Regions from separate parts of the Pseudoalteromonas sp. LC2018020214 genome, predicted to be linked through region 3. Evidence: predicted binding sites of a transcription regulator. Region 3 holds the regulator's gene; each other region holds the start of a gene.

Evidence for each region. The regulator FliA, encoded in region 3, starts transcription of late flagellar genes. The targets are predictions, from matches to a motif close to CTAAAGNTNNNNNNNNNNNNGCCGATA.
Region 1: a site for FliA is predicted at 1,937-1,963, ahead of JG479_RS10105 (VC2046/SO_2500 family protein). Genes of this name have one in related genera too.
Region 2: a site for FliA is predicted at 2,769-2,795, ahead of JG479_RS01430 (DUF5610 domain-containing protein). Genes of this name have one in related genera too.

Annotation. Positions count from the first base shown of each region.
Region 1 is NZ_CP066804.1:2,299,187-2,305,049, reverse strand. It holds gene JG479_RS10125 (MHYT domain-containing protein) at 1-533, opposite strand, end outside; gene JG479_RS10120 (M48 family metallopeptidase) at 850-1,548, shown strand; tRNA gene JG479_RS10115 (tRNA-Tyr) at 1,667-1,751, opposite strand; tRNA gene JG479_RS10110 (tRNA-Tyr) at 1,801-1,885, opposite strand; gene JG479_RS10105 (VC2046/SO_2500 family protein) at 1,998-2,525, shown strand; gene JG479_RS10100 (DUF6172 family protein) at 2,705-3,007, shown strand; gene JG479_RS10095 (GGDEF domain-containing response regulator) at 3,201-4,118, shown strand; gene JG479_RS10090 (YchJ family protein) at 4,193-4,672, opposite strand; gene JG479_RS10085 (SulA-like leucine-rich domain-containing protein) at 4,711-5,145, opposite strand; gene JG479_RS10080 (tetratricopeptide repeat protein) at 5,444-5,863, opposite strand, start outside.
Region 2 is NZ_CP066804.1:307,169-313,031, reverse strand. It holds gene JG479_RS01440 (RNA recognition motif domain-containing protein) at 292-771, shown strand; gene murI (glutamate racemase) at 734-1,534, opposite strand; gene JG479_RS01430 (DUF5610 domain-containing protein) at 1,600-2,739, opposite strand; gene trmA (tRNA (uridine(54)-C5)-methyltransferase TrmA) at 2,902-3,999, shown strand; gene JG479_RS01420 (thiol:disulfide interchange protein DsbA/DsbL) at 4,065-4,703, opposite strand; gene JG479_RS01415 (thiol:disulfide interchange protein DsbA/DsbL) at 4,720-5,343, opposite strand; gene JG479_RS01410 (serine/threonine protein kinase) at 5,378-5,863, opposite strand, start outside.
Region 3 is NZ_CP066804.1:1,070,028-1,075,890, forward strand. It holds gene flhA (flagellar biosynthesis protein FlhA) at 1-450, shown strand, start outside; gene flhF (flagellar biosynthesis protein FlhF) at 472-1,953, shown strand; gene JG479_RS04615 (MinD/ParA family ATP-binding protein) at 1,946-2,806, shown strand; gene JG479_RS04620 (RNA polymerase sigma factor FliA) at 2,833-3,543, shown strand; gene cheY (chemotaxis response regulator CheY) at 3,584-3,967, shown strand; gene JG479_RS04630 (protein phosphatase CheZ) at 3,985-4,758, shown strand; gene JG479_RS04635 (chemotaxis protein CheA) at 4,774-5,863, shown strand, end outside.

The DNA of each region.
Region 1 (5,863 bases), 1.2 Mb from region 3:
AGATTAAAGCGACTGTAAAGGGCTATAAAGGAGAGGGCTACAGCAACAATGATTGATAACGCAAATATCAATGGATCATATCTAAGTAAAGGAGCAAGATCCATTGCAGCCATGCCGCTATAATGCATAGTGCCAATGCCGGCTCCTAGTAACACGGAGCAAATCGACAATACTTTTAGATTCCCTTTACTATTTACTAGCATTGATACAGCGTACTGACATGCAATAAATGCTGGTATAAAAGAAAGGAGAGTGATTGTTGGATCATAATCAATATTAGTACACAGTGAAAAGGCAAGCATACCAATAAAGTGCATACTCCAAATACCAGCCGAAAAAACAGTTGCAGCGGTCACGTTTGCTAAACGTTGGTAGCTAGGAAATTGAGTTTCTTTTGCGAGATCTATAAGTCGAATGGTGAAAAAGGCTGCAAAAATAGCAATTAGCAATGACATTGAAACTAATAGAGGATCGTAAACGCCATTAATGATTAAGCTAGGATCTTGGTCTGTGATAAAAAAAGCTGATAACATAATGGCTCAAAATATAATCTTTATTTATCAAGTTTAATCTAATTAATTAATAAATAAACTGTTAATTCAATGAAGTGATTAAAATAACGAATTTATTACTTTTAGTTTTCTTTTATTTATCAGGAAGTAGTTTTTTAGTTGGTGTTTTTTATTCTAATGTATTGCCTTTAACGGGGCTAAGTTCGATTTATATGGTCATATTTAAGTTTCTATCGAGCAACCTTAAGAAAACTAATGAATTGGCTTAACTAAGCGAAAATTACACCTTATTTGGTTTTATTAGTTGCTGGTGAATTTTCTCGTAGCAATATCATTAATGAGTATGAAAGTGTTTGAATATCAGTTAAAGAAAAGTATAAAACGTAAAACGGTTGCCATTAAAGTACATAACAAGAAGGTGACTGTATATGCCCCTCAATTTGTTAGTAATAAACACATCCAAGAATGGCTTTTTGATAAGCAGGTGTGGGTAAATGCTCAATTAACTAAACAGCACAATATTGCTGATAGCAGACAGAACCCGCTCAAAGACAAACAAATTTTAATCTTTGATAGCATTGTAAACATAGAATTTAAGCAAGGTATTAAGTCCGAAGCACTAAACTGTAACGACAGCTTGCTTATTACACACTCTTCGCGCGTTAAAAATACTTCGCAAAAATATCAGCAACTTCTTGAAGAATATTTAAAAGAGCAACTAACTGCATATATAGAAATGCGTTTAGCGTACTTCTGCGCACAAATGGATGAAGAATTACCTACGAGTCTAAAAGTAGCTATTTATAAGCGAAAGTGGGGAAGTTGTAATAGTAAGCGAGAGCTAACATTTAATTTGCATTTAATCGGAGCGCCTTATCATGCTATTGATTATGTGATTGTCCACGAGTTAGCGCATTTACGTCACTTAAACCACAGCAAAGCTTTTTGGCAACACGTTGATCGTTTTTTTCCTAATTATAAAGCATCATCAACATGGCTAAAGAAAAACAGTATGAGTTTACAATGGGTATTTTGAAGTTACCTGAATATAGGAATATAGGAATATAGGAATATAGGAATATAGGAATATAGGAATATAGGAATATAGGAATATAGGAATATAGGAATATAGGAATATAGGAATAGTAGAGAAGTGGTGGAGGGAGCTGGATTCGAACCAGCGAAGGCTGAGCCGTCAGATTTACAGTCTGATCCCTTTGGCCGCTCGGGAACCCCTCCACACTAATTTTATTGCATTTGGCCCCACTTAACTTAGCGGTAAGAAAAGTGGTGGAGGGAGCTGGATTCGAACCAGCGAAGGCTGAGCCGTCAGATTTACAGTCTGATCCCTTTGGCCGCTCGGGAACCCCTCCAATGCAACGGCGCTGATAATAGCAAATTGCGTATTTAAGTAAAGAAAAAAGCTAAAGAAAATTGAAATAAAGCCGATAAATATCTATCAGTTACCACAATCGACTAAAGACTATGCAAATAGATGATTTGTTAATCACAGAGAGTCAGTTAAACAGTAGGCTCAATAATAGTGTGCATGAAAATCGCCGTGGCGAATTTTCTCTACTATTAGCGATGCTGTCACATGACGCACTCGACTTTAGCCAATTTCATTTACCAAAAACTGAAATAGATAATTTAGTTATAGAAGAAGAGGCATTAAGAAAGCAATTTGGCGCAGGTCCAAAGCAACTTTTAGCCCCTGATGAATACAATATGTTGGTTGGACAGTTTAATGCATCATTAATATCTCAAGAAGGGGAGCGCTGTGGTATGACAAGTATTAAGTTAAGGCAATGCTTAAGCCCTGAACCACTTGCGATTAGAAATGATGATAAGCATATTCCACTTAATATAATAGATAACTGTGAGCTTGCTGTCAGAAGAAGAATTAAAAGCGAACAAACACAACTAGCGAATCCCCCTATAAATGCAGCTGCTTTTTACGACAGCCTTAATAATGATGCAATACATCAACCACTTCAGCTTATTGCGGTGTGATATATGATTGTAATAATCATCAGTTAATATATGCTTTATAACGGGTCTGCTTTATATATTTGCTAATAATTGATTTAATGAAAAAAAAGCATCCAAAAATTAAATGCAATTGCTATAATGGCGTCAAATGGTATGACATGAAATGCCATTATCATTAAACCAAGGTAATTAGGAACGTAATGAAGAAAACATTCACGCTAAATCACGAGAAAATCAAATACCCTCGTATGGTTGATGCTGCAAAGCACGAAGTGAAAAAATATTTGAAAAGAGAGCGTAATAAAACGCTACCTGAAGATGCTGACTATTGGGCATTTGACTGTAAGTTTGGTAACACAGCTGAAGATGCGCAAGTTGTGCACGTTGCTGAATTAAGTAACCAAATTGGCGAAATTGAAAAGCAAGGTTTGACCTCTTTCTACGTAGAGATTTTAGCTCGACCTGCTCAACGTCAGCAATTAGATTTAGATGATGACGAATAATACTTAACTAAATTAAGTATTCAAAGTTATAAAATGAGCCCAAGTGGCTCATTTTTTGTTTTTATGCAGTAAAGATTTACTAAAAAGTATTTTTATTAGTAACCAATAAGTAGAACCCCTCTTAATTAACATTTGCATAACAAAATGTGATGCTATAGGCTGTTTTTAATTAAAAAAACAAAACATTTTTACTATGCCAATAAATTACTCTGACCATCAATTAAAACTAAGTTTAAAGAATTCTAAAGTACTTATAGTTGACGATCAGTTATTAAGCTTAATCGTATTGAAAAAAATATTATCTGAGCATTTTAATGTGACAACAGCTGGAAGTGGTGAAGAAGCAATTGAAATTTGTAATGTAAATGTACCCGATATAGTCCTACTCGATATTAGTATGGGTGGAATGAGTGGTATTGATACATGTTTAAAATTAAAAAATAATACTGAAACACAGGATATCCCAGTTATTTTTGTTACATCCTTTGAAAACGAAGAAGAAGAGTGTTGGGAAGCCGGAGCTGTTGATTTTATTAAAAAGCCGATTATAAAAGAAACACTATTTAGAAGGGTTCGTGCCCATATAACGTTAAAATTACAACACGACTTACTCAATCAAAAAGTATTTTTAGATGATTTAACTAAAGTATTCAATCGCCGTTATTTTGATGCACATTTTTCTAAAATGGAACGAAGCGCCTTACGAGAAAAAGTTGACTATGCGTTATTACTCATCGATATAGATTACTTTAAGCAATACAATGATATCTATGGTCATGTGCAGGGGGATACGGTGTTAAACCTAGTAGCACAAACTATTACTAATAGTTTGCAAAGGCCAACCGATTTTGTTGCGCGTTATGGCGGCGAAGAGTTTGTAGTTGTTCTACCGCATACAAGCACTGAAGGTGCAATTTGTGTTGCTGATAAAATTAAACAAAATGTGGCCGATTTAGGAATATTACACAAATATTCAGAATATGATTTTGTGACTATTAGTATTGGCGGTGCAACCCTACAACCATATGTAAATAACAAAAACACGTTGCAGATCGCAGATGAAAAAATGTATGAGTCTAAAATGCAAGGGCGTAACAAAGTGTGTTTTTAAGTTTAGTTAGCTAATAAATCACTCTGCCACTTAAAAACACCTTTTAGGTGATAAATATTAAATAAGATTATTTATTACATGCTATGACATTTTTTGTACTTTTTATTGCTACCGCATGGGCAGTCATCATTTCTGCCTACTTTAATATCTTCAACAGGATATATAGTGCCATCTAAATAACGCCATTGAGTGTTTTCTTTAATAAACAGCGACTTTTCGTGAAGCTCACAAAATAAGTTTTGATAAAAATATTGGGCTTTAAATTCTACCGTTCCAGTATCACCATCATGGCTTGAGTCAATTAAATCAAGATTTATAAATCGACAGCTGTTAGCAAAATCATTGATTTCTTTAACCGGATTCTCAGCTTGTTTTTCTTTTGCGTAGGTTTGATAAACATATTTTGCATTTTTAATAACATAAGCGCTGAATCGTGAGCGCATAAGTTGTTCAGGAGTGTCAGCTTGCTTAACAGATAAGTGAAGCGGCTCGCAGCAATCGGCATAATTGTGCCCACTGCTGCAAAAACATAATGTGGTATTGAGTGAAGTCATAATAATAATACAAAGTCTAAAACATTAGTTTAACAAGCTTATTGAGCGAGTGGTATCTCTGTTGTTTGAGCGTTTTTAGTAAAACAATATAGTTTTGTATTCGTTTTACTCAAATCGAACGATAGATTTGTAAGTAGTTGGTTATTAACTATATCGGTCCAGGTAATTACCGCTGCAAAGTTTCCATTATGTAACGCAGAATTTAATACATACTCTAGATTTACTAGGTGCTTCTGTCTAATAACAAGTAATTTACTTGTATCAATAGAGCATGAGTCAAGTAAAGCTTTGCTAGGTACATGATCTGGTGCAATTAATAACGTCCATGCATTAGAGCTATTATATTGGTGTAATACTTTTAAAAGCTCAAAGGTCGCTGAAATTTCATCTTCAATTTGGATCAAATTTACGCAATCGCTTTGCTCGTCTTGTTGGTAACTTTTAACTGTTCTTACGGTAATAGGCTGTAACATAATTTCACTCACTGGGTTTTTATACAGTATTCATATACAGTAGTTTATACAGTGCTTTCGTGCAAGCATTTTATGCTATTTATTTGTACAGTTATTCAGCTTTTGATCATTGTTTTTTGTTTTTAAATCTATAATTCTTTATTAATCAACTTGTTATAGACTTGTTTTTGAGGGGGTATTTTTAAAATAAATTTTTGAGTCATGTTTTCATTTGTGGGTTTTATACTGTGTAGGAGTATCTTTGTAACTATATACAGTATTTTTCAACACTGTATACAGTACTTATAACTTAGTTAGTTTATGTGTTTTCACTGGTGCGAGGGATCATATGAGAAAACTGGAGTTGGTGGATTTGTTCGTACAAACTTGCTGCATAACATTGAGCATCTTTAAATCGCTTAGTTTCGATATGTTTGCGTATATCTGTAACCGCTGCAGTGGCAGGTGCGTACCCTTGGCTACTCGCTAAGCTCAACCACGCTACAGCATGAAATACACTTTGTGGCACGCCTTCACCTTTTACAAAAAATAAACCTAAATAAAACTGTGCTCTATGGTTTCCTGCCATTGCAGCAAGGCGCATCCATTTTGCAGCCAATGGAGCTTGATTATTTTTTAAATAATATAGGGCTTTATTAATAGTACTTTGCTCATCTTTTTTATTATCAATGGGCGCGGGGCTGCTTTCTGGTTGAGTAACAAAACCTAAAATGTTGTC
Region 2 (5,863 bases), 760 kb from region 3:
CTCTCTGAGTAGTTCGTGCCTCGCTATGCGTTGGCGTTTCCCGTCTCAGTGGGGTCGCATTATAGGGAGATCCGAAAACAGATCAACCCTTTTTTTAGATCTTTTTACTGTTCGAACAAAAATAGAACAAAACCACGTAAAACCACATGAAAACCCGTCTAAGATGATGCTTTTTTATGCTCTTATTTATTATTTAATACAAATATCATTGCTATGTTTGATTTAGGCGTTAAGATAGCAAGTTCACAATGTTAAATTAATGTTTATTTCCTGTTTATTGGTAGATCTAAAATGAAATTACCCGATCAAAAATCTTTTATCTTCTCTGTTATTCTTGCTGTAGTTGGTTTTGTTGTTGTTGAGTTTGCTTTAGGCGGCTTAGCTTTAAACCCTGCATTACTATTTGGTGCTGGTTTATTAATAGGTGCGATTGCTATTGCTGCAATATCATCTGATGTGACTGAAGAAGCTGAAGTTAAAACAAAAACGCTTTATGTTGGTAACCTTCCTTATCGTGCAAACGAAGGTGTGGTTCGTGCATTATTTGAAGAACAAGGCAAAGTATTCAATGTTCGTTTATTAAAGGATAAGAATACTGGCAAACGTCGTGGCTTTGGTTTTGTTGAAATGGCGCAAGCTGATGCAGACAATGCAATTGCTAACTTGAACGATAGCGAGTTCCAACAACGTACTTTAAAGGTACGTGAAGCAAAACAAAAACAAGAAGATGATTCTAATGCTCTACGTACTGAGACGGATCAGTCAGTGTAACTAGCTTTACCGCTAGCTTATTGCTAAACACATCAGCCGTTGCATAATATTGCAGCGGCTTTTTTATGTCTGTTTGTTTATCCGCACATAAGTTAAGTTGGTTAAGTAGGAAGTTGACTCTATTTGCTATCGCTACACCTGAATCAAGTAATTTTACATTCCCTTCAAAGTACTGACTAATCGGCCCTGCTAATATCGGAAAGTGCGTACACCCTAGTACAAGTACATCTATAGTTTTATCTATATGTAGTTCATCAAGTACTTGATACAACTTATTTGTATCTAAAGAGCCTGTAAAAAAGCATTCCTCAGCTAACGTTACTAATTCAACACTGCTATACAGATTAACGATCACATTACGTGCATGTTCAGCAATTAATGTTTTTGTGTATGAACTGGCGACCGTTGCCGGTGTGGCTAACAAGCCAATATGATTTGAGCGTGTTAATTCTGCCGCAGGCTTTATTGCTGGCACAACACCTACAATAGGAATATCCGTAATTTGGCGAACAGCGCTGAGTGCAGATGTAGAAGCGGTATTACACGCTATTACAATTAAATCGACGTTAAGCGTGTTGGCTTTGATGAAATGAATAAGTGAACATAATCGGTTAATTATAGTTTGTTGGGACTGAGCACCATAAGGTAGTAATGCATTATCCATAAAATAGCTGTACTGAGCATTGGGGATACTTTGCTTGATATGTTCAAGTACAGTAGTTCCACCAATACCTGAATCAAAGACCATTATATGCGCTGACAAACTACCGTTCCTACTTTACTTTAAGAACGGCAGTTTGCCATGGGGTATTTATAAAAGAAAGTAGTTTAACTTTGCGTGGTTTCTAAATCAGTAAGCCTGTCGGCTGCTGAATTTAACTGATTAAGGTTTTCGAACATAGACTTTGTATAATCTACTAACTTATCTATTTGTTCCTGATCTTGATTAAACCATTGGAGAATGCCAGCTAGCTGATTTTGTAATCCAAGCTCACCCGCTTTGTCAAAAGCATTTTTAAGGTCGTCATTAAAAGGGGCTAACCCCTCTGCTACTTGTTTTTCTGGTGCTGGTTTATATTCTTCATAGCTTTTAACTGTTGCTATTGTTTTTGTTTGGCGTAAATCCATAGAAAAAGCCACCAGCTGATCGCTGTCTAAACTCAGCTCTTGCGCTTGTTCAAATGCTTCATCTAAATCACCACCAAAAAAGGTTTTACTTAAATCTTGTAAGTCTTCCATCATCGCATTAATAGCTTCTTGCTCTTGCTCGTTTAAGTCACCATTTACCGACATCGAAAATGATACCTGTCGAGATTGCGATGATGAGCTTGCAAACGACTCACTATTACTATTTTGCTGATAGCCACTTGCCGACTGAGATTCAAATGCATCAGCAAAGCTAATACTTACCTCATCGCCTTCTGCGGTTGTAAATTTATACTCTGCATTACTCGTCATACTGACGTATTGGGCCTGGCTTATATTTACGCTGGCAGGTTGTGGGTTAAATAACGACTCTTCAAACTTATCCAGCCCATTGTAAATTCCCTCTTTGGACTTATTAATGCCCTCTTCCATGTCATCATTAAATACGCCAGTACCTTTGAGTTCATCAACAGCGTCATCAATCCCTATTTGGACTCCTTTGCGCGCATCGCCTAGCATATCTTTGAGCTTTTCGTCATCAGCGCCGTTAGCTTTTGCTTTATTTACAGCACTACTTACAAAATCGAGTACGTTTTTTACTATTTCATCAAAATCAAATAGTGGTTTATCTGCTTTTTTTTCTGCGATAGGTAATCCAAGCTGCTCAGCCATTTTATCGCCAAGCACCTTTGCGGCCAACTCTCGGCCTCGTTGTTGATAGCTATCTTGAGGAGACGTAATTGTAGGTTGCTGTATATCAGCTTTATTATTGAATTTATTGATGTTGTTGTTTGGCGTAAAGCCATAATTACCTATTTTCATGATTCGTCTCCTAAGCGTGCGTAGTTTATTATCGGCTATAACAACAAAAACTAAAGTACAATGTTCAATAAAACAGCATAAATGCTAGCCAAAACTAGACAAATACGCAGCGCTCCCTACAATAGCGCCGATAAACAGATCTTAGATAAGGTAGTAGCGTTAATGGCAGTTATTAAAATAGATACCACACAGTACCAAGCGCAGTTAAGTGAAAAAGAGCAGCGCATTAGTACGCAGTTTCAACGTTTTGGTGTGGAGCAACTAGAAGTATTTAGCTCAGAGCCAACTAACTACCGCCAACGTGCTGAATTTAGAGTATGGCACGACGGTGATGATCTGTTTCACATTATGTTTGATCAACAGACAAAAGAAAAAATCCGTGTTGATACATTTGACCCAGCAGCGCCTCTAGTAGGTGAAATAATGCAGGTGATGATTGAAAATCTTAAGCCTTGTGAAATATTACGCCGTAAGTTATTTCAAATCGATTATCTATCAACGCTAAGCGGTGAAATTTTAGTAAGCTTGCTTTATCACAAACCACTGGATGATGAATGGTTAAGTGAAATTAAAGCACTGAAAGAAAAGCTTAGCAGTAAATACAAAATTGACTTTATAGGCCGTGCTCGTAAACAAAAAGAAGTACTAGGTGATGACTTTGTAACTGAACGTTTAACAGTTAATGGTCAAGAGCTTATATACCAACAAGTAGAAAATAGCTTTACTCAGCCTAATGCAAAAGTAAATATTAATATGCTGGAGTGGGCACAAGATTTATGTAAACCACTTAAAAATGATTTACTAGAACTGTATTGTGGTAACGGTAACTTTTCAATTGCATTAGCGGGCTGTTTTAATAAAGTATTAGCGACGGAAATATCAAAATCATCTGTTCACTCTGCTCAATACAACATTGCTAAAAACAACGTAGAGAACTTAGATATTATTCGTATGTCGAGTGAAGAGTTTACTCAAGCAATGAATGGCGAACGTACTTTCTCTCGTTTAGAAGGGATTGATTTAAAAAGCTATGACTGCCAAACCATATTAGTTGATCCACCACGCGCGGGTATGGATGAATTAACGTGTGACTTAGTGGCTAACTACGAAAACATAATTTATATATCGTGTAATCCTGAAACCCTTGAGCGTGACCTTGATCACTTAACACGTACGCATAACGTTAAGCGCTTTGCTATATTTGATCAGTTCCCTTATACGCATCACATTGAGTCGGGCGTTTTCTTACAGCGCAAATAAATACGCTCAGTAAACGTTACCCATAAAAAAAGCTCCTTAAGGAGCTTTTTTTGTTTTAGCTAAACTTACTTGTTAGCTAAGTAATTAATTAATTTGCTAATGTCTTCAGGTTTAGTAATACCCGACTCACGACCTAGGTTTAATTTGTACTTACCATTTACAATAAAGGTAGGTACGCCACGTAGTGCGCCTTTTTCTTTAAAGTAGTCTTGATCGCGTTTCATTTTAGAGCTCAGCGTACGTACCGAGAAGCTTTTAAACAGCTTATCAAACTTATCACCATCAACGCCCTGCGCTACAAATATATCTTTTACATCTGCAAGCTCATTAAATTTAGCGCGCTTTGTATGGATATGATTAAAGATTGCAGAAATAATCTGATCTTTTTGTGGAAGCACTTCAGCTGTCGCCAGTGCTTGGCTCATCATCTGTTGGTTTTCGGGGTCACGTACACCTACAAAATCAACATGACTCTTTTTAAATTTAACGTTTTTATCAAGCTTAGGCTTAAACTCACCAATTAGTGCTTCCATGTTATTACATGCAGGGCAGTAAAATGAGAAGAACTCTTTAACCTCTGGCTTTTTAGTTGCACGCTCAGAAACTACGTCGTAATGCACGCCTTCTTCATACGTTGCTGCAAAGCTTGTTGCTGCCATAGGAAGTAATATTGCAAGCAAACCTGCTTTAACTAATTTAATCATTATTATACTCCGAAATTTATAGTGCTAATAAAAACGCTACTAACTCATCAAGTTCTTTTTGATTTTTGATGGTGTTGAGGTTTATTTTATATTTATCGTTAACAATAAAAGTAGGTACACCTGTAAGTGCGCCTAATTTTGAATATTTATTCTGTTTGTTTTGCATTGCTTGCTCAGCTGAAATAACAGGCATGCTTGCAATCTCTTGATCAAACGTTGCGCTATCAATACCATTTACTTCAAGTAATTTTTTAACGTCTTTCATTTCAGTTAATGGTGCACGTTGAACATGGATACTTTTAAAAATTTGATCGCTAATACTTTGCGCCTGACCATGCTGCTTAGCAATTAAGTAGGCAAAGCTTAAATTACTTTGTGCTTGTGGTGACACGCCACCTAAAAAGTTCACGTGGTTTTTAATAAACTCCGCGCCTTCAGGCAAGCCTTTTTCAATTGCTTTTGCTACTGGTTCAAACTTAAAGCAATGTGGACAGTAAAATGAGAAAAACTCGGTTACTTGCGGTGACTTGCTTTTGTCTACATCTATAACAGTGTATTGATTATCAACTTCAAACTGTGCAGCAAGTGCTGCAAATGGTAAACATAAAAGTAATAAACTCAGTTTTAATTTTTTAAGCATTTGTATCTCGTTGTACTTGTCTTTAAATAAAATATTACGGCAATAACTTTAACGGTGCTTCTTGCAATGCTGCAAGTTGCTCTTTCAGTGCTAAAATTTGTTGCTCCCAGTATTTGTCATCAGCAAACCATGTAAAGTTCCGCACAAAAGCAGGATCACTCCATCGTTTAGCTACCCATCCCATATAATGGATAATACGCATCGCTCGCAGCGGTTCAATTAATTTGAGTTGAGAGTGATCAAAATCGCAAAACTCTTCATACGCATTTACAAGGGTGTCTAACTGTAACAGTTGCGTCGCTCTATCGCCACTGAGCATCATCCATAAATCTTGGATTGCAGGACCTTGGCGGCTGTCATCTAAATCAACAAACATTAGCGCATCACCTGCCCATAAAATATTACCAACGTGGCAGTCACCATGTAAGCGAATACTTTGCACATCTTTATACTGTTTTTGCGCCTGCTCTATCACTAAATCTAAAATAGTATAAAAGGCAGTATTTATTCCCATGGGCAC
Region 3 (5,863 bases):
GGCGTGGCTATTCGCGATATGCGCTCAATTGTTCAAACCCTTGTTGAGTATGGCCCACGTAGTCAAGACCCTGATGTATTAACGGCTGCAGTGCGTATTTCACTACGTAGATTAATTGTTCAAGATGCGGTGGGAATGTCATCAGAAATCCCTGTCATAACCTTGGCGCCTGAGTTGGAACAGATGTTGCATCAGTCATTACAAAATGCAGGCGATGAAGGTGCCGGTATTGAGCCAGGACTTGCAGAGCGACTTCAAGTGTCATTGACACAAGCGCATCAAAATCAAGAAATGGCCGGCGAACCTTCTATATTGCTAACGTCAGGAATGTTACGCACTGTGTTATCTCGTTTTGTTAAGTACACCATTCCAGGATTGAGAGTGATGTCTTATCAAGAGGTACCAGACGAAAGACAGATCAAAATTGTAAGCTCGGTAGGCCAACAATAAGATTTTAACAGGGGTTGAATCATGAAAATTAAACGTTTTTTTGCTAAAGATATGCGCACAGCACTTAAAGAAGTTAAAGATGAGTTAGGTGTTGATGCGGTTATTATGTCAAATAAAAAACTGGCTAACGGTGTAGAAATTGTAGCGGCAGTTGATTATGACAAAGCAGCCCCTAAATTAGCAGCGCAACCACAACGCCCTGCAGAGCCGCGTACTCAGGCGCCACAACAAAGCATGCATAACTTTGTAAAACCAGAGCCACAGCGTGCCAAGCCTGAGCCTCAAGCAAAAGTTGCTGACAGCCTACAAGCATTATTAGAGCGTCAATCACCGCGTCCTCGTTCTCCTGAGCTTGCATCGATGTTTTCACAATCGGGTATTGATACTACTGATAACTATCAAGAACCTGATATGGGGCAGCGTACTAAAAATATGTTTGCTCCTGAAGCTGCTGCGCCAGTTCGTCCACAAACTCAAGCGGATAGCTTAGGTTTTGATGATTTAGACCGCGACTTTGATGATTTAGATAGCCCAGTAACCACTCGCCAACAAGCACCTAATAATGAAAGCGAAGAAATGACAACAATGCGTGAAGAAATGAACGCAATTCGTCAATTACTTGAGCATCAAGTATCAGGCTTGATGCAACAAGATATGGCGCGTCGCGATCCAACACGCGCTTGTATGGTTGACCGTTTAGTCGGTATGGGTATCGATAAAGAAGTAGCACAGCAAATGGCATGTTTTGTACCTGATGATGTGTCTCGTAAGCAAGGTTGGAAAGCATTGTTAACTATGGTCGAAGATCAAATGCAAACAACCAATAATGAAATACTTCGCCAAGGTGGTGTATATGCGTTAGTGGGTCCAACAGGTGTGGGTAAAACAACGACTGTTGCTAAGCTTGCAGCTCTAGGCGCACAAAAATATGGTGCCGATAAAGTGGCGTTAATAACCACTGATACATACAGAATTGGTGCTTATGAACAACTTGCAACATATGGTCGTATTATTGGTTGTGGTGTTAAGCAAGTTAAAGATGCTAATGAATTAGCTGAAGTTTTATATCATTTACGAAATAAACGTCTAGTATTAATTGACACAGCAGGTATGAGCCAGCGAGATTTACGTTTAACTGAGCAATTAAACACGTTAATGCGTAACCAACGTGTAGATATTCGCAGCTACTTAGTACTTAGCGCGACAGCACAAATTAATGTATTGCAAGAAACTGTACGTCACTTTAAAAAAGTACAGTTAAGTGGCTGTATTTTCACTAAGTTAGACGAATCATTAAGTTTGGGTGAGATTATTAGTATTGCGATTCAAAATCGCCTTCCAATAGGGTATCTTACTAATGGTCAACGAGTACCAGAGGATATTCGTGTTGCAAATGCTGAGAAACTAGTTAAAAAGGCTGAGCAATTATATTTAAAAAGAACAAAAGAACAACATTCAAGGCACCAAGCAGTGGCGCCAAGCACAGTAGGGATGTATGATTAACACAGTATTAGATCAAGCAAGCGGCCTGCGCAAAATGAGTCAAAACAATAACAACGGCGTAAAAGTTATCGCTGTAACCGGTGGTAAAGGTGGAGTAGGGAAAACAAATGTTTCTCTAAATACAGCTATTGCACTTGGGCAGCAAGGTAATCGAGTATTAGTGCTGGATGCTGACTTGGGTTTAGCAAACTGTGATGTGATGCTTGGTTTACGTGTAGAGCGTAACTTGTCACACGTCTTGTCTGGTGAATGTGAGCTTGATGAAATTTTAGTTGAAGGCCCTGCAGGAATTAAAATTGTACCCGCTACATCGGGTTCGCAAAGTATGGTTGAATTATCACCATCTGAGCATGCTGGGCTAATTCGTGCGTTTAGCGAATTGAATACCGAATTTGATATTTTAATTGTAGATACAGCTGCTGGTATTTCAGACATGGTACTGAGCTTCTCGCGTGCAGCGCAAGATGTAATGGTTGTTGTATGCGATGAGCCTACATCAATCACCGACGCTTACGCACTTATTAAAGTATTAAGTCGTGAGCACGGCGTTTATAAATTTAAAATTGTTGCCAATATGGTGCGCAGTATGCGTGAAGGCACTGAATTGTTTGCAAAGCTATCTAAAGTTACCGACCGCTTTTTAGATGTATCAATGGAACTAGTAGCAACGGTTCCTTATGATGAAAATATGCGCAAAGCAACACGTCGTCAAAAAGTAATAGTAGAGCTCTTTCCAAATTCGCCAGCCGCTCTTGCGTTTAAAACGCTGGCAACAAAAGCAGTTAAATGGCCAATACCCAACCAACCATCTGGGCATTTAGAGTTTTTCATTGAGAAACTAGTAAACGGTTAATTATGACAACACTGGTGAATAGAGCTATGGGATATCAATCAACACAAAATTTAAATGTGATTGTTGAGAAGCATGCATCACTTGTTAAAAAAGTGGCATGTCATCTAATTGCTCGATTACCACCTAGCGTTCAACTTGATGATTTAATTCAATCAGGAATGATAGGTTTAATAGAAGCTTCGAAAAACTTTGATGCAACAAAAGGCGCAAGCTTTGAAACTTTTGCCGGTATTCGTATTCGCGGTGCTATGCTTGATGAAATGCGCCGTGGTGATTGGGCTCCTCGTTCAGTTCACCGTAAAAACAGGCAAGTTGCAGAAGCAATTACTGAGCTCGAAAGTAGTCTGAACCGCGAACCAACGGACATAGAAGTTGCTGAAAAACTTGAAATTTCGCTCAATGAGTACCATCATATTTTAAATGATGCGAATACGAGTAAAATATTAGGCATTGAAGACCTTGGTGTAGATGAGGATGTTATTACTCCTGTAGGCCAAGATTTAGCACAAGATAAACCTTTTAATAATGTTAAAAATGATAGGTTTAATGAGTCTTTGCTAAGTGCAATTAAGTCATTACCAGAGCGTGATGCAATGGTGCTTTCTTTGTACTACAACGATGAAATGAATTTAAAAGAAATAGGACATATACTCGATGTAAGTGAATCGCGTGTAAGTCAGATACATGGTCAGGCGATGATTAAGCTTAAAGCTAAAATCAATGACTGGATAAATTAGTAGTAAGTAAACAAAGGTTAATACCTCACTGGGGGATGTTTTGGATAAAAACATGAAAATTCTTGTAGTTGATGATTTTTCAACGATGAGACGCATTATAAAAAACCTGTTACGTGACTTAGGTTTCACTAACGTTCAAGAAGCTGATGATGGGTCTACAGCTTTGCCTATGTTGCAAAATCAAGTGTTTGATTTTGTAGTTACGGATTGGAATATGCCTGGAATGCAGGGTATTGATCTTTTAAGAGCAATACGTGCAGACGAGAAGTTAAAACATATCCCTGTATTAATGGTAACGGCAGAAGCTAAAAAAGAACAAATAATAGCTGCGGCGCAAGCTGGCGTGAATGGTTATATTGTTAAGCCATTTACGGCTGGAACATTAAAAACTAAATTAGAAAAAGTATTTGAACGCTTAGGCTAATGATGGGGGAGAGGCTTATGCCAGCACCAGCTGCGCCTCAAATAACGTTAGAACAAGCTCGTCAGCTCGTTGTTTTTTTAGAAAATGATGAGCAAGACAAAGCAAATCAGTTGATTTTAGAGGCTGCTTCTAAAGAGCAGTCTGAATTATTTGCTGAAGTTGGAAAGTTGACTCGTCAACTTCACGAAGCTCTTAAAAGTTTTGAGCTTGATACTCGCTTAAGTGACATAACTACAGATGCGATTCCAGATGCTAAAAAGCGGCTTAATTATGTTATAGAAATGACAGAAAATGCGGCTAATAAAACAATGGATGCAGTGGAAGCGAGTCTTCCTATAGCCCAACAGTTAGCGGACGAAATATCTCATATCAAACCGACATGGGATCGTTTAATGAGCCGCGAGATTGAGCTTGGTGAGTTTAAGCAACTTTGCCATAGCATCGATAAGTTTATGAACAACTCTCATCATAAGACTGATGAGCTTCAAAGCTTAATGACAAATGTACTAATGGCTCAAGACTATCAAGACTTAACAGGTCAAGTTATTCGCCGTGTTATTGAACTTGTTAGGGAAGTAGAAGAAAGTTTACTTCATCTTTTAACTGCGTTTGCTGAACAAGACGACAGTAACAGCACCGCGAATAAAGTAGAACAACAAAAAATAAAAGAACCAGTTGCCACACAAACTTTAGCAGGTCCTGAAGGCCCTATTATTGATAAAGAATCGCGTAATGATGTTGTATCTGATCAAGATGAAGTTGATGATCTTTTATCAAGTTTGGGCTTCTAAGAGGAGAGTAACTGCATGTTTGAAGTCGATGAAGATATTTTACAAGACTTTCTTGTAGAGGCTGGAGAAATCCTAGAGCTTTTATCTGAACAGTTAGTTGAGCTGGAAAATAATCCAGAAGATACCGAGTTACTAAACGCTATATTTAGAGGTTTTCATACTGTAAAAGGTGGTGCAGGCTTTTTAGCTATGACAGAACTTGTAGATGCTTGTCACGGTGCTGAAAACGTATTTGATTTACTACGTCAAGGCGTGCGAACAGTCAACTCAGAGTTAATGGATGTTATTTTACAAGCACTAGACACCATTAATGAGATGTTTGCGACTATCCAAAACAGAGACAAGCCTGAACCTGCAGATCCTGAATTACTTCATACTCTTCATATCTTAGGTCTACCTCCAACAGAAGCCGAAGCCACTGAAGCCTCTTCACAAACAGAGGTTGAACAACCTCATAATGAAGTGGTGGATACACCGGTAGCTGATGATGAAGATCCGTTTGCATTTGATGAACTATTTAGCGGAGCGCCTTCGGTTAGCGATGCTGAAATAGATGAAATCACTGAAGACGAATTTGAAAGCTTACTTGATGAGCTGCACGGTAAAGGACAAGGTCCTGCAGTTGAAAAACCAGTAGCAAGTAGTAGTGATTTTAGTGGTGATATTACTGATGATGAATTTGACAGCTTATTAGACGAGTTACATGGTGTTGGCAGTTTTGGTGAAGTTACGAGCAAACCTGAACAAAATGATGCCAATAAAACACCTGTAGAATCTGCTATACCAGCTGTAAATACAGTTAATTCATCAGATGATGAAATTAGTGATGACGAATTTGAAGCGCTTCTTGACGAACTTCATGGTAAAGGCACTGCTCCTAAATCGATAGAAAGTGCGCCAGCTGCAAAACAACCTGAACCTGTTTCACCGCCAGCTAAACAAGTGAGTGAACCAGTAAAAAAAGCTGAGCCAGCTAAAGCTCCTACTCCAAAACCAGTTGAAAAAGCGCCAGAGAAGCCAGTAGCTAAAGTACCACCAGCAGCTCCAAAAAAATCAGCGCCACCAGCAGCAGAGACCACTGTTCGCGTAGATACAAAACGACTCG